4 regions of the Comamonas fluminis genome follow, and region 3 is predicted to be linked to each of the others. Evidence: riboswitches for the same ligand, from Rfam matches in the RefSeq annotation. Region 3 holds a riboswitch; each other region holds the start of a gene.
What was found. A riboswitch is a leader RNA that binds a small molecule or an ion and turns the genes downstream of it on or off. The one in region 3 is predicted to bind cobalamin.

Region 1: another riboswitch for cobalamin. It lies ahead of JDW18_RS20140 (ABC transporter substrate-binding protein); the one in region 3 lies ahead of JDW18_RS08290 (nitrite reductase).
Region 2: another riboswitch for cobalamin. It lies ahead of JDW18_RS09740 (TonB-dependent receptor domain-containing protein); the one in region 3 lies ahead of JDW18_RS08290 (nitrite reductase).
Region 4: another riboswitch for cobalamin. It lies ahead of JDW18_RS12575 (FecCD family ABC transporter permease); the one in region 3 lies ahead of JDW18_RS08290 (nitrite reductase).

What each region holds. Positions count from the first base shown of each region.
Region 1 is NZ_CP066783.1:4,362,878-4,366,402, forward strand. It holds gene JDW18_RS20130 (short-chain fatty acyl-CoA regulator family protein) at 1-581, shown strand, start outside; gene JDW18_RS20135 (GNAT family N-acetyltransferase) at 741-1,265, opposite strand; cobalamin riboswitch at 1,324-1,551, shown strand; partial or broken gene JDW18_RS20140 (ABC transporter substrate-binding protein) at 1,840-2,690, shown strand; gene JDW18_RS20145 (FecCD family ABC transporter permease) at 2,751-3,525, shown strand, end outside.
Region 2 is NZ_CP066783.1:2,036,578-2,040,102, forward strand. It holds gene JDW18_RS09725 (helix-turn-helix transcriptional regulator) at 1-134, shown strand, start outside; gene JDW18_RS09730 (cell division protein ZapA) at 525-905, opposite strand; gene JDW18_RS09735 (DUF904 domain-containing protein) at 946-1,155, opposite strand; cobalamin riboswitch at 1,411-1,653, shown strand; gene JDW18_RS09740 (TonB-dependent receptor domain-containing protein) at 1,722-3,525, shown strand, end outside.
Region 3 is NZ_CP066783.1:1,733,067-1,736,591, forward strand. It holds gene JDW18_RS08285 (precorrin-8X methylmutase) at 1-297, opposite strand, end outside; gene JDW18_RS08290 (nitrite reductase) at 281-1,579, opposite strand; cobalamin riboswitch at 1,777-2,006, opposite strand; gene JDW18_RS08295 (YbaN family protein) at 2,088-2,522, opposite strand; gene JDW18_RS08300 (enoyl-CoA hydratase/isomerase family protein) at 2,742-3,525, shown strand, end outside.
Region 4 is NZ_CP066783.1:2,661,461-2,664,985, reverse strand. It holds cobalamin riboswitch at 1-233, opposite strand, end outside; gene JDW18_RS12580 (ABC transporter ATP-binding protein) at 283-1,104, opposite strand; gene JDW18_RS12575 (FecCD family ABC transporter permease) at 1,068-2,153, opposite strand; cobalamin riboswitch at 2,362-2,624, opposite strand.

The sequences.
Region 1 (3,525 bases), 2.2 Mb from region 3:
CTTATGGCGAATTTTTGCAGGCCGCCGAGAGCCTGCAGTACGACATAGACTTGCTGGCGCGGCGCTTTGGCGTCGGCTTTGAGACCGTGTGCCACCGGCTATCGACCTTGCAGCGGGCCGAAGCCCCGGGCGTGCCGTTTTTCTTCATCCGTGTGGACCGGGCAGGCAATATCAGCAAGCGCCAGTCGGCCACGCATTTTCACTTTTCCAAGACTGGCGGAACCTGCCCGCTCTGGGTGGTGTACGAGGCCTTTACCCAGCCGGGGCGCATCGTGCCGCAGCTCGCCTCCATGCCCGACGGACGTGTCTATCTGTGGATTGCCCGCACCATCAGCCACGCAGGCCAGGGCTGGGGCGCGCCGGGAAAGACTTTCTCCATTGGCCTCGGCTGCGATTTGCAACATGCCGCGCGGCTGGTGTATTCCAAGGGGCTGGATTTGCGCAAGGTTGAGGCCGCCACTCCGATTGGCATGGGCTGCAAAGTCTGTGAGCGCAATGCCTGCCCGCAGCGCGCCTTCCCGTTTGTGGGCAAGCCTCTGCGGGTCAATGAAAACGAAAGCGGCTTTGTGCCTTACGGGTAGGCTTGCCATGTGAGGTCGGCATGCAACAAGGTAAGAAATACGCGACGATATCTTCAGCTGCGTCGAGATGTTCAACAACCCCATCCGCAGACATTTTCCTGCGGATGGCCTGTCTTCGATAGAGTTCTAGAGGCGTAATTCTGTGAGGCTTGACGCAGTCTAGGAAAGGCTGGTTGATTCACATAAAGCAAGCTGCATATGAATGGTTTGCCACAGCGGATCGGCTTCTCGATCAATGACCTCAAAGTGGTGCTTCTGCCAGAACTCCAGAGCGCCAGGCAAAAACGGATGTGTGTGCAGGTAAAGAACGTCCACGTTTTGAGACTCTGCATGAGTGCGCAGCCTATGCAGCATCCGCCCGGCCAGCCCGGAGCGCCGATGCTCTGGCGCAACAAACAAGCGCACGACTTCCATGACTTTGTGCTGTTGGAAATTTAACTGCGGAAATCTGCCGTCATAGACACGGCATGCAATTGTTGCCTGAACGCTTTGTCGAGAATCGAGAGCCGCCAGCATGCAGCCACTGCCTGAGAGATAGGTCGCTTCGAATTCACGCAGGTCTTCAGGTGTCTCCTGTGCGTTGATGCGCCCGGCGAACATGGAAATGCGCACGTTTTGCAGAAAGCTTTGGACTTGATGCAAGTCACGAACGCGCTGAATGGAAATGGAATTTGAAGTGGGCATGAACAGAGAAAACTAGCGCATTCGTCCAACGGGCCTGTGACTGCTGCTACAAAATCAGCTACATTACCGCAACTTTGGTTTCGCAAGAACATGTATTCGCTGTGGTGAATGCATGAGGGAATCCAGTGGTCCGGCACTTTGCTTGCCGGCCCGTGAAATGGAACTGCCCCCGCAACTGTAGGCAATGAGCCAGCCATCCAATAGCCACTGAACATCTCTGTTTGGGAAGGCGATGCGCCAGCGATGATTTGCCAGTCAGGAGACCTGCCAGAGCATCTATCAATCATTGCCGGCGGGGTGTCCGGGGAGTGTGCATCTCATCGTTCCAGTACTGCGCTGCCTACCCAGGCAGATGCGAAGGCGCGTGGCTTGCCATATCTTCCAGAGTGCTTCTCGCCGCTTCTGGAAAGTTATTCCGATGCTGCTTAGAAGCCTTGCCAGCGCTGCCCTGATCGCCACCTCTTTTTCTGCGTACGCCACTGACTATCCGGTGCGGCTGCAGAACTGCAATTACACCGTCAAGCTCGACAAAGCGCCTGCATCGGTGGTCACCATCGGCCAGGCTGGTACCGAGATGCTTTACGCATTGGGTCTGGGCGACAAAGTGGTGGGCACAGCCCTCTGGTTCAACCCGGTGCAGCCGCGCTTCAAGGCCATCAACGACAAGGTGCCGCGCCTGTCGGACAACATTCCCAGCTTTGAATCGGTCATCGGCAAGCGCCCGGCCCTGGTGGTCTCGCAGTTTGAATGGATGGTGGGCAAGGACGGCGTGGTTGGCACGCGCGAGCAGTTCCATGACCTGAACATCGCCACCTATGCCATGCCCGCAGACTGCGAAGGCAAGAACAATCTGGTGGGCTCGGACGGCACACGTACCGCCAGCTACGACGTCAAGGCTTTGTACAAAAGCATTCGCCAGCTGGCTCAGGCCTTTGATGTGGAATCGCGCGGTGAAAGCCTGGTCAAGGAGTTGAGCGATCGTCAGGCCCAGGCGGTGGCCAAGGTCAAGTCTTCCAAGCTGCACAACCTGTCTGCCGCACTGTGGTTCTCTAGCGCAGACCTGGCGGCTGACCCCTATATGGCTGGCAAGAACGGCGTGGCGGGCTACATGATGCAGACGCTGGGTCTGCGCAACGTGATCGAATCGACAGAAGAGTGGCCACAGTGGGCTGGGAAACCATTGCCAAGGCCAACCCTTCGGTGCTGATCATCGCCCGCATGGATCGTCGCCGCTTTCCTGCGGATGACTACCAAAAGAAGCTGGAATTCCTCAAGAAAGATCCCGTCACCCAGCACATGGATGCCGTCAAAAACGGCCGTATCGTGATCGTGGATGCCGATGCGCTGCAGGGCTCGATTCGCCAGGTGGACGGCATGGAGCAGATCGCCAATGCCGTGCTGAAGATTGAAGGCATCGCTAAGTAAGCTGAGCGGAAATGGGCGCCATGCACTTTGCGTGCACTTTGCATGCGCCCCTGCTGTGTCATGAACACCTTCACGCTGAGTCAGGGGCGCTCACGCATTCCGCTGGGCCTGCTTTTGCGCATGGCCTTGCTGGCAATCGCTGCCGCAGCTTTGCTGTTGCTGGCGGTGGTGCTGGGCATTGCCATTGGCGAGACCGATATCTCGGCCCGCATTGTGTATGAGGTGCTGGCCAATCAGCTTCTGGGTGCCAGCTACGCTATAGACCCCATCAACGCAGGCATTGTCTGGAACTACCGGCTGACCAGAGCTTTGGTGGCCGCCAGCTGCGGCGCGGGCCTGGCGGTTTCCGGGGTGATCTTGCAGTCGCTGCTGCGCAATGCTTTGGCCGAGCCCTATTTGTTGGGCATTTCTGCCGGTGCTTCCACGGGGGCGGTTCTGGTGTCGGTGGCGGGCCTTGGGGCTGGCCTCATCTCCATGACCACAGGGGCATTCCTTGGTGCCATCTGCGCATTTGCACTGGTGGCCTTGCTCGCCCATGCCGCAGGCAATGGCGGGCTGCGTAACGGCGGCCAGATTGTGCTGGCCGGTATTGCTGGCTCGCAACTGTTCAATGCACTGACCTCGCTCATCATCACCAAGTCGGGAAGTGCCGAGCAGGCGCGCGGCATCATGTTTTGGCTGCTGGGCAATCTGAGTGGCGTGCGCTGGCCAGACACCTTGCTGACGGCCTCGGTGGCCGTAGCGGGGATGCTGGTCTGCCTGATGCATGCCCGCTCTCTGGATGCGTTTACCTTCGGTGGGGAGTCTGCCGCTGCTTTAGGCGTTCCCGTGCGCC
Region 2 (3,525 bases), 300 kb from region 3:
CGCAAACACTCAACATTCGCCCGAATACGGCGCGGGCCCATCTGCGCTCGATTTTTTCCAAGACGGGTGTTCGCCGCCAGACAGAGCTGGTGCGACTTTTCCTCAATAGCGTGGCCTGGCTGGGCAATCATTAAGCCCGGCGCCATTCAGAAACCTCTGTTCACGGCATCAACCTGAAGTACCCATGAAAAAAGCCCGCATCAGCGGGCTTCAAATTCAGATCAGGCAGTTGTGTTCGTTGTCTGGATAGTCAACTGCCCTCAGAAACAAGGTGTCTGCAAACGCCACCGGTTCGTCATCCTGAACCGGGGGTTCAGGTGGGCGAGGGCAACCTATCGTTGGGTTCATCTGACGCGAGACGATCACGCTCAATAGGTGATTTACCAAGCCCGTGCTCAGTGAGCATTGGTTCAAGGAAATATAAAAACCGGCAGATTTGCAGACAGGTGCTATTTTAACGGGGAATGTTAAACCTGCAGTCGGCAAAACAGCTTTGCCCTGATGTTTTCAGGCTTTGACAGTTTTCAGAGCAGGCGTGCGTCGTTTTCCAGCGCGTGGTCGAGCTTGAGCACCAGTTGCTCAGCCAGTTCCTGCTGGCGCTGCTGCTCGGCCTTTGCGGCTTCGTCCAGCTCTGCGGGGGGCGCCAGCTCCTGCTGCATGGACTGCATCTCGGCCTGGGCTGCTGCCATGTGGGCCTGCTGGGCATCACGGTCCAGCACATCGAAGGCCATGTTCAGCGCTGCCAGCACCGCCACGCGCTCACGCGAGCGGACTTTGCCGGAGTCGCGTACACGGGTCATGGCATCGTCCACACGGCGGACGGCCTCCATCACGCGTTCTTCTTGGCCATCGGGGCAGGTCAGCACATAGCTTTGCTGCATGATTTGCACATCGATCTGCTTCATGGGCGTCTGTGACAGGGTCTGGAGGCGGAAGGTGACAGTGTCACTCTCCCTGGTTAGCGGGCAAGCGTTCGATCAGCGCGTCCACGCGGGCGCGTGCTGCCTGCAGGCGCAGGCGCAGCAAATCACGCTCCTGAGTAAGGGCGATGACCTGGTCGGTGAGCAAGGCATTGGTGCGCTGAAGTTCTTCATGGCGGACCAACAGACGCTCCACGCGCTCGGCAATGAGATCAAGAGAAGGCTGGGGGGTCATAGACTCTGCCATTGTAGGTCTTGCAGTCAGTAGGTGGGCATTAAATTGCACGCAAAACCTGACTTGTACATGTTTCGGGAGGGTTGCCGCACAGGGGCAGCGAATACCGGTGAAACCTGTCTTTTTGCAGATGAGTGCCTGATTTCGCAAAATCGTAGCGCCATACGCAGATTGCGTCTGCATAAACTGAGTTTTTAAGGTAAAAAATCGTCACCCGGCTCCTTCGAATGAAGGATGAGCACGGGTTGAACTTCATTACAATGCGCGGCTGTTGGTGCTCGATGCGGCTGCTCTGCCGCCTCAGTTCAACGGGAAGCAGGGAGGTGTTTGCCAGATTTGACTGGTGCGCCGGGCCTGCGCTGCCCCCGCAACGGTCGGCGAATGGAGTGCCATTGCATTCCTCCTTTTCCCTGATAGCCACTGGCGCTTGCGCGCTGGGAAGGCTGGCAAGAGGACGATTCGCCTAGCCCGGATACCGGCCAACTTGGGTGTGTCTGCTATTTGCGGACATGTGTTGCTCAGTGTCGGCGGGTAGGCTGGCGTGAGCGCTTTCTCGCTGATTTCTCATGTCCAGAAACTCTTCGTCCGCGCAGCTCTGCGTGGCGCCATTTGCCTGCACTCGTGTGGCAGCTGCGGCTGTGCTGTGCGCTATTTCTTCGTTTGCCGCCCATGCACAGGATGCGGGTGCACGCCAGATGGCAGAAACCGTGGTCACTGGTAGCCGCGCCGAAGCCTCCATTGAACAGCTGACGGCAGATGTGACAGTCATCGATGCCAAGCAGATCGAGCGCGCCGCAGGCAGCAGCCTGCCTGAGCTGCTGCAGCGTGAGGCGGGCCTGCAGATCACCAGCAATGGCGGTCTGGGCAAGGAAGCCAGCGTTTTCACGCGCGGCACGGAAAGCCGGCACACGATTTTGCTGGTGGATGGTGTGCGTTATGGCTCGGCAACCAGCGGCGGCCCTTCCTGGGCCAATATTCCTCTGGCATCCATTGAGCGCATTGAGGTCATCAAGGGCCCAGCATCCTCTTTGTATGGCAGCGATGCAGTTGGTGGCGTGGTGCAGATCTTCACCAAGAAGGGCACTGGCGCAAAGCCTTTCAATCCATATGCCAGTGTCACGCTGGGCAGTGACCACTATGCGCAGGCCGCCGCGGGTCTGAATGGCTCTCAGCAAGGCTGGAACTATTCGCTGAATGCGCAGCGCACGACCGAACATGGTTTTTCCTCCACCAATTCCAAGGTGGCCTACGGAAACTACAACCCCGACCGGGACCCGTTTCGCCAGAGCTCTTTGAATGCCTCGCTGGGCTATGAGATCAACTCTGACTGGCGTGTTGACGGCAGCGTGCTGTATTCGGAAGGCATCACCCATTTCGATGACGGCCCTGGCGTGGATACCCGCAGTGCTTTGCGCACGCAGGTCAGCACGGCTTCGGTGACTGGGCGAATCCTGAAGGACTGGAAGTCCAAGTTCACCATCAGCCATTCGCGTGATGAGAGCAATGCCATTGATTCCGCGCAGTCCTATAACCTGCCGGGCCTGTTTGCCACCACTCAGCGCCAGTACCAGTGGCAAAACGATATCGCCACGCCCGTTGGCCTGGTGGTTGCAGGCTTTGAACGACTGGAGCAGGAAGTCAACAGCAGCACCAAATATTCGGTGACGGAGCGAACAGTGAATTCCGGCTTTGTCGGTTTGACCGGTGAGCAGGGCGCACATAGCTGGCAGGCCAATCTGCGCCGCGATGACAACTCGCAGTTCGGCAGCAAGAACACCTGGGGCGTGGGCTATGGGTTTCGTCTGAACTCCCAGTGGCGCCTGCATGCCTCGCATGGCACAAGCTTTGTGGCGCCGACCTTCAATCAGCTGTACTGGCCAGATTATGGCTCGCCAGACCTGAAGCCTGAATTTGGTCGCAATACCGATGTGGGTGTGACCTGGAGCGAAGGTGGGCACTCCGTCAAGCTGGTTTATTTCGACAACCGCATTCGCGGCTATATCGCGAACACGACCAAGCCCGAGAACATCCCTCGCAGCCGTATCAAGGGCTGGACGCTGGGCTACAGCGGCCAGTTCATGGGCTGGAAGCTGCGTGCGGACTATGACCAACTGGATCCTCGCAACACTCTGACCGACACATTGCTGCCGCGTCGCGCCCGCCATGTCACGCGTCTGTCTGCAGACAAGGACTGGGGCGCATGGACCTTCGGCGCGTCGGCTCAGTCTGTGGGCAAGCGCTATGACGACGCGAAGAACTCGGCAGACAAGCTGATGGGCCAGTACACCACCGTGGATCTGTATGCCAGCTACCGTCTGGACAAAGACTGGACCCTGTCTGCCCGTATCGCCAACCTTACGGACAAGGACT
Region 3 (3,525 bases):
CAAGGTGCAGATGATGGAGTTGTCTGCAGGCAGGCGCTTGCGGGTAATGCCTTCGCTGACCATGCGGGCGTCGCACAGAATGGGGGCGCCACCCTGCAGCGCTGCCTCAGCAGCCTCGGCAAAGTCGGGCGAAAAATGGATGTGCGCCGCCAGCTCCACCATGCCTGCTGCATGAATCATGCGGCAGGCCACGCGTTCTTCCAGCGGGGTGAAGCGGGCCAGGTCTGCCTCGCGGCGAATGATGCTGAAAGACTGACGGTAAATTTCTTCACCGTGCTTTTCATATTGATAGCTCATGGATCAGTTCTTGTATTTGTGCAGGCTCTGATAACTGGGCCTGAAAGGGAATTTGGATACGGGCTTGCGGCTGTGCAGCGGTGTAGGCGTTGAGCAGCAGCTGCGCCGCGTCAGACTGGCTTGCATAAACGACGGCGGTGGCCTCTTTGCCAAGCGCGCACAGCTTGGCGCAGCCGCTGATGTGCAGATGCATGCCCTCGGGCAGATGTTTTGCAGATTGCAGTGCCAGCTGCTGCGCAGGCATCAGTGCCTGCGTGCAGCCGGGGCTGCCGGTGCAGGCAGAAACGCGGCTTCGTGCGTCACGGCTCTCGACAATCCATGAGGCGCTGTCCAGCGCCTTCGGCGCAATAGTTGTGGCGCCATTTGCCACGAGCAGCGAGCGCCAGGGCGTAACTCTGATCTCGGTGTTTGGCGGAAGATGGCTTGCCAGCAAGAGCACGGCTTGCGCATTCACCCGGCCCAGTGGGGCACCCAGAACAAAGTGCCGCCCGTGTTCGCCGGGTGTGAGGGGGCAGGTTGCCGATGCGTCGGGCGATGTTTCCAGTACCGTTGCTGTCCGTAGCGCGGGCAGGTCTTGCGGCAAATACGCCAGCTTCTGCTGCAGCCGTGTGATGGCTTGCCTGTCGTCTTGCTGATTGCCGCGCACGCGTTCACTGGCAAACCAAATGGCGATCTGCACAGCGGCTTCAATGGCCTCTGTGGCATTGGCATAGACATGGGTCTTTCCAGAGCCGCCCAGTGTGAGTGCATAGCGCGGGGCGAAGTGCTCTGTCTGGGCGCTGGCGGGCAAGACATGCAGGCGCAGATCGGCGCCAATATCGCGCAGGCTTTGCTGCTCATCATCGACCAGCAGGCCGAACTTGCTGGGCAAGGCATTCAGGCCCAGCGTTTGAAGTGCATGCGGGCTCAGGCGCGTGGCTGCAGCGTGAGACAGCGACTGCGCCAGCTGATGTGTCAGGTCATGGCGCGCATAGAGAGGGCTGCAATGGACGGCGGGCGCCAGGTCTTCATCTGCGTTAGCTGGCACCAGTCCGGCGGCCACCAGTTGCGAGCGCACTTGGCCCAGTTGCGATGCGTGCACGCCGCGCAGCTGAATGTTGCCCAGCCGGGTCAGCTCCAGCTGCGGATGGGCGTGTGCCAGGGCCAGTTCAGCCAGTGCGCGCCATTGCGCGACGTTGAGGGAGGCGCAATGAGGGCGAATGCGCACAATCCAGCCGTCTTGCGCCTGCATGGGCTTCCAGGCGGTGGGGCACCAACCCTGAATTTTGACGGAATCAGCCATGCAGCGCTGCCACCGCCATCAAGCGGATGTCGCCACATTCAGCGGGCTGCAGTCGAGCCAGCCACAGAGATCCTCGCACCATGCCAAATCCACGTCAGTCAGGCCGATACCCGGGCCAGATGATTGAGATGTGCAGAGGGAGGAGGGAGATTGACTGTGCGAGTGCAGCAGCCCATCAAGCCACATGCAATCCCGCTGCGCCTTGGTCACATCAGGCCGGTCTCCGGACTTACAAAGCTCAACTCAGAGAGTTGAAATTCAGGCACGCCTTCCCGCTTTCGCAGTGACTGTCATTGCTGGCAATGACTTGTGCCTCAATATCTTTGATTACCGTTGCGGGTGCAGTGCAGGATTGGTGGCTTGTGTCATTCACCTGCTTCTCGTTTCATCTTCAGGCCCAAAACGCGCCTGAAAACACCTGTGATCGGGGCGAATCTTACGCGATATCCATTCGCTCAAAAAATTCAGAGCCTCAGCGAGTGGCGTGGGCGCTGTGTGTTTGCCTCGTTCAGAGTGAGGGTTCGGGCCTGAGCCACAGCCAGATCAGCACGCAGCCCATGATGCTGAGCGTCACGGCAGTTATCCAGGGCTTGTGGGAGAAATACAGAATCAGCGCACCACTGAACACCATGCTGAAGGTGGCCGTCCACTTCACGCGGCGGGTGATTTTTCCGCCCGCATCCCAGTTGCGCAGCAGTGGCCCGAAGATGCGGTGCGCATAAAGCCAGCGGTGCAGCCGGGGTGAGCTGCGCACAGCAGCCCAGGCGGCCATCAGGATGAACACCGTGGTGGGCATGCCTGGTACGACAGCGCCGATCAGGCCCAGCAGCACACAGATCAGGGCAAAGGCGATCAGCAAATAACGCAGCGGAGCGGAAAGTGCGGCAGGCTCCGGGGCGGGCTGCTCGGCAGATGAGTCGGGCGGTGGCGAAAGATCGGTCATGAAGCAGGACATGGGCGGCGTGGCATTCCGGGCAGGAATGTCGCCATCAGGCCTCTCATATTAGCGAGCACAGGTGGCAGTATGGTTTTTCCGGCCGCCGCTCTGGCGGCATTTGTCACATCCTTGTCCCGGTTGGCGCAGGTGTGGCTCGCATAATCGGGCTTCGTTTGGGCAGGCGCTGCATGGCCCGCATCAACACAGATTCAAGGAGTAAGAACAATGACGACGACCCAGAGCACCGATTCGCCTGATGTGATTGCCGAAGTGCGCGGCAAGCTGGGCATGATTACGCTCAACCGCCCCAGGGCGCTCAATGCGCTGTCTCTGGGAATGGTGCGCGCCTTGCTGGCAACGCTGCTGGACTGGCAGAAAGACGACGCGATTCTGGCGGTGGCGATTCGCGGCAGCAACAAGGATGGCGTTTTCGGTGCCTTCTGCGCAGGCGGTGACATTCGCTTTCTGCATACCGCTGGCAGCCAGGGCAACCCGGAACTTGAAGATTTCTTCACCGAGGAATATGCGCTCAACCACCTGATTCACACGCTGGGCAAGCCCTATATCGCGTTCATGGATGGCATCGTCATGGGCGGCGGCATGGGCATCAGCCAGGGCGGCTCGCTGCGTATCGTGACCGAACGCACCAAGATGGCCATGCCCGAGACGGCCATTGGCCTGTTCCCGGATGTAGGCGGTGGCTATTTCCTCTCGCGCTGCCCCGGTGCGGTGGGTGAATGGCTGGCGCTGACTGGTGACACCATTGGCGCGGGCGATGCTGTGGCCTTCAAGCTGGCCGATGGCTGCATTCCCAGCGACCAGCAGGCCGAGTTGTGGGAGACGCTGGCGACGACGGATTTTGCCAATGTGGAAGCGCTCAACGCCGTGGTGCGCTCGCGTTTTGTGAGCGTTCAGCCCAAGAATGCAGAGCACATCGCCGAGATTGATGCCTGCTTTGCCTTGCCCACAGTGGCCGCGATCGAGCAGGCGCTGCAGCAAGGCAGCGACT
Region 4 (3,525 bases), 930 kb from region 3:
CTCACAGGCCATTCATTGCTGAATGCACATCTCGCCTTCCCGAAAAACTCGAAACCTCGCGTAGCGAGGGCCGAATCATCTCCAGTGGCTGCAAGCGCTGCTGCGACTTGCGTGAGCTGTGTGTTCCTGCTTACCGTTGCGGGGGCAGCCAAGGCTTCCTGATCGAGAGATCAGACCTTGTTCCCGTTTCACTCGCTGTTTTAAGAGCAAGCACCTTCCGAAACGAAGCGCCATCAAGGCGCCGCAAGAGTTTAGCAGTCCTTGGGCGCTTTCAAGCGTTATTCAGAGCAATTGGTCCGGCATGAACTCAATCAGAGGCTTGCCGCTGCGCTCGTTGATGCGCACCTGCGCCTGCACGCCATAGACCTGGGCAATGATCTGCGGCGTCAGCACCTCGGCGGGCGTGCCCTGTGCAGCCAGCGCGCCATCCTTGAGCAGATAAAGGCGGTCGCAGTAATGGGCGGCCAGCGGCAGCTCATGCAGTGCAGCCAGTGTGGTCAGGCCCAGGCTGCGTATCAGGTTCATCAGCTCGAACTGGTGGCGTACATCCAGGTGATTGGTGGGCTCGTCCAGCACCAGCAATTGGGCTTGCTGCGCCAGTGCTCTGGCCATCAGCACTCGCTGCTTTTCACCGCCTGAGAGGGTGGAGAACATGCGCTCGGTCAGCGCCTGGGCGTGCACCTGTGCCAGAGACTGAGTGACGATGCGCAAGTCCTCTTCACTGTCGCGAGAAAAAGCGCTTTGACGGGGGGTGCGCCCCATGAGCACCACATCACAGACGCGCAGATCAAACTCACCGGTGTTCTCTTGCGCCAGCACAGCCATGGCGCGGGCATTGTCGCGGGCACTGCGCTGCCAGACGTCTTGCTCTTGCATGCAGACCGTGCCACTGGAAGGCTTGAGGATGCGGTAGATCATGCGCAGCAAGGTGGATTTGCCGCTGCCATTGGGCCCCAGCAGGCCGACCAATTCGCCGCGCTGAATATGCAGACTGATGTCTTTGACGATATGGGTGGCTGCAGCTTGCCAGTGCAGTTGCCGGGCTTCCAGCAAGTAGTGTTGGCCGTTCACAGGCTGATCCTTTCCCGGGCGCTCTTGCGGCATAGCATCCAGACAAAGAAGGGCCCGCCCAGCAGCGACGTGATGACGCCAACGGGCACTTCGGCAGGGGCAAAGCTGATGCGGGAAAACACATCGACCCAGACCAGGAAGATGGCACCTGTCAGCGCTGCGACAGGTAGTACCCGCCGGTGCTCGGCGCCCACCAGCATGCGGGTGATATGCGGCACGATCAGGCCCACAAAGCCGATGGGGCCTGTCAGCGCAACAAGAACTCCCGTCACCATCGAGACGAGCAAAAACAGCCAGCGCCGGGTGCGTGTGGTGTCCACACCCAGAGTGGCTGCAGTTTCTTCGCCAGACAGCAATGCATTGAGCGAACGCGCCTGCGCCAGCAGCAGCGCAATTCCTGCCAGCAGCAGGGCAGCAGGCAGCCCCAGCTCTTTCCAGCGGGTTCCGGCCAGACTGCCCAGAGTCCAGGTCAGCACGGAGTTCGCCAGCTCACGCTGGTTGGCTGTCAGAATGATCAGGCTGGTGACGCCACCAAGACAGTAGGCAATGGCGACGCCACCCAGAATCAATCGCGAGGCCTGCAATCGTCCATTGGTATGGGCGAGAAAATACACCGCTGTGCAGGCTGCCAGTGCGCCGCCAAAAGCGCCCAGTGGTAAGGCCAGTTCCCCCGCAAATGCCAGTGTGCCAAAGGCCAGCACACTGACGGCGCCCACTGATGCTCCCGATGAAACGCCCAGCAGGTAGGGGTCAGCCAGCGGGTTGCGAACCATGGCCTGCATGGCTACACCCACCAGGGCAAGGCCGGCGCCAGTCATGGCCGCCAGCAGCACACGCGGCAGGCGAACGCGCCAGACAATCTGATACTGGGCCGTGCTCCAGCTGGCAGGCTGGGTTTCCATGCCCAGGCGCTGCGCCAGTTCATGCGCGGTGATTTGCCATGCTTGAGTGGGCCCAATGCGCACCGGCCCCAGCGTAATGGCCAGCGTCAGAGACAGCAGCAGCACGGCCGTCAGTGCAAACAGCCACAGTTTCAGCTGATGACGCTGCCGGGTGAAGGCTTGAGTCGAAGGCGCCGTCATGAGAGCCGTAGAACGCTGGTCAGGCCAGATGCCGGGCTATCGCCTTGCTGTGTAAGGGCAGGGTGGAAGATCAAAGGCCGTGTGGGAAATCTCATCGCTATCTTGTCAAAGCAGGCGGCTTGCATGCAGGCGATGAGATCAGGCGGGAGGGTGCGCGTGCGGTGAAAGCGCGGCATAGCCTGTTGCCATCACGCTGCTCCCCGCAGGCCGGTGTTGCAAATAACAGGCCGGTATCCGGGCTGGCAAATGGCTTGGGGCGCGAGGCCCCATGCCCACTGCTTCACCTTCCCGGCGCTGCCGCGCACCTCGATGACGAGGCCACGTAGAACGCCAGTGGCTGGCTTTTTGCATATATTGCAAAAGCCCAGAAGCGGTGTTGATCTGCTTACCGTTGCGGGGGCAGCCAGGGTTTTGCACCCTGTTCCCGTTTAACCCGAATGGACATCGGGCACCTGTTGCTGGGGCAGGGCAGACTAGTGGGGAGGTGACCACTTTGGCACATAACCTGCACGACACCCATTCTGCCCTGGCCCAATGATAACGCGGGTTTGCGGGCGATGTGGGGTCTGCAGAGTCACTCGGTGGCTTTGGCACAGAATGGGCCGACCAGGGGCACAAAACGGCCAGAGTGGGCCGTTAGCGCACTAAACGGTGCTGGGCATGGGATTTCCGGTTTCCCTTGTGTAATCGGGCGCTTAGGGGGATGTTTGCCTGCGTAGCCAGGAGTCGTGCCGCTGCTTCAAGGTCGGAAGTTCCGAGGTCGGAAGCTGCTTTGCTTCCAACCTCAGAATATCTATAAAAATCAAACACATAGTCGGATGGCCCTCAATTCTCAAAACTTCCGACTTCGTGGGAGGTTGGAAGTGGAAGATTGAGAATTTAAAGGCGCATTGCAAAGAAAAACGCCCAACCTGATGAAGGATGGGCGTTTTAAAAGAACGGCTGTGAGGCTTTAAAAAAGGGCTCGCTGCCTTCGCTCAGGTGGGGTGCTCACCCCAAGCTGGCCACAATCCTGAGCACTTGCCTTCGGTAAGGCTGTATTCGGCAGAGACACTACCGCCAGTCATATGCTGTGAACGCACCGTGACTGTCGTAAATCGACCCCAAGCGGAAGTTGACAAGGCATCATGTAGCTACTTAAAGATCAACAACCGGCCACGCAAAGGGCTTCAGGGTACGATCACCACTATCCGTGTACCGGGACAGCTTTCAGCACTCCACTCTTGAATCCGCCAAAAGCCTAAAGGCAGCATTGAGGGAAAAACCGCTTATGAACAAGCTGATGACCATAGCCGTAGTTTTTATTCTCGTAGCGTGTGCAAGCCCAACACCTCGGATGACTGAAATCGATCATGATCGAGCGGACTGTGCT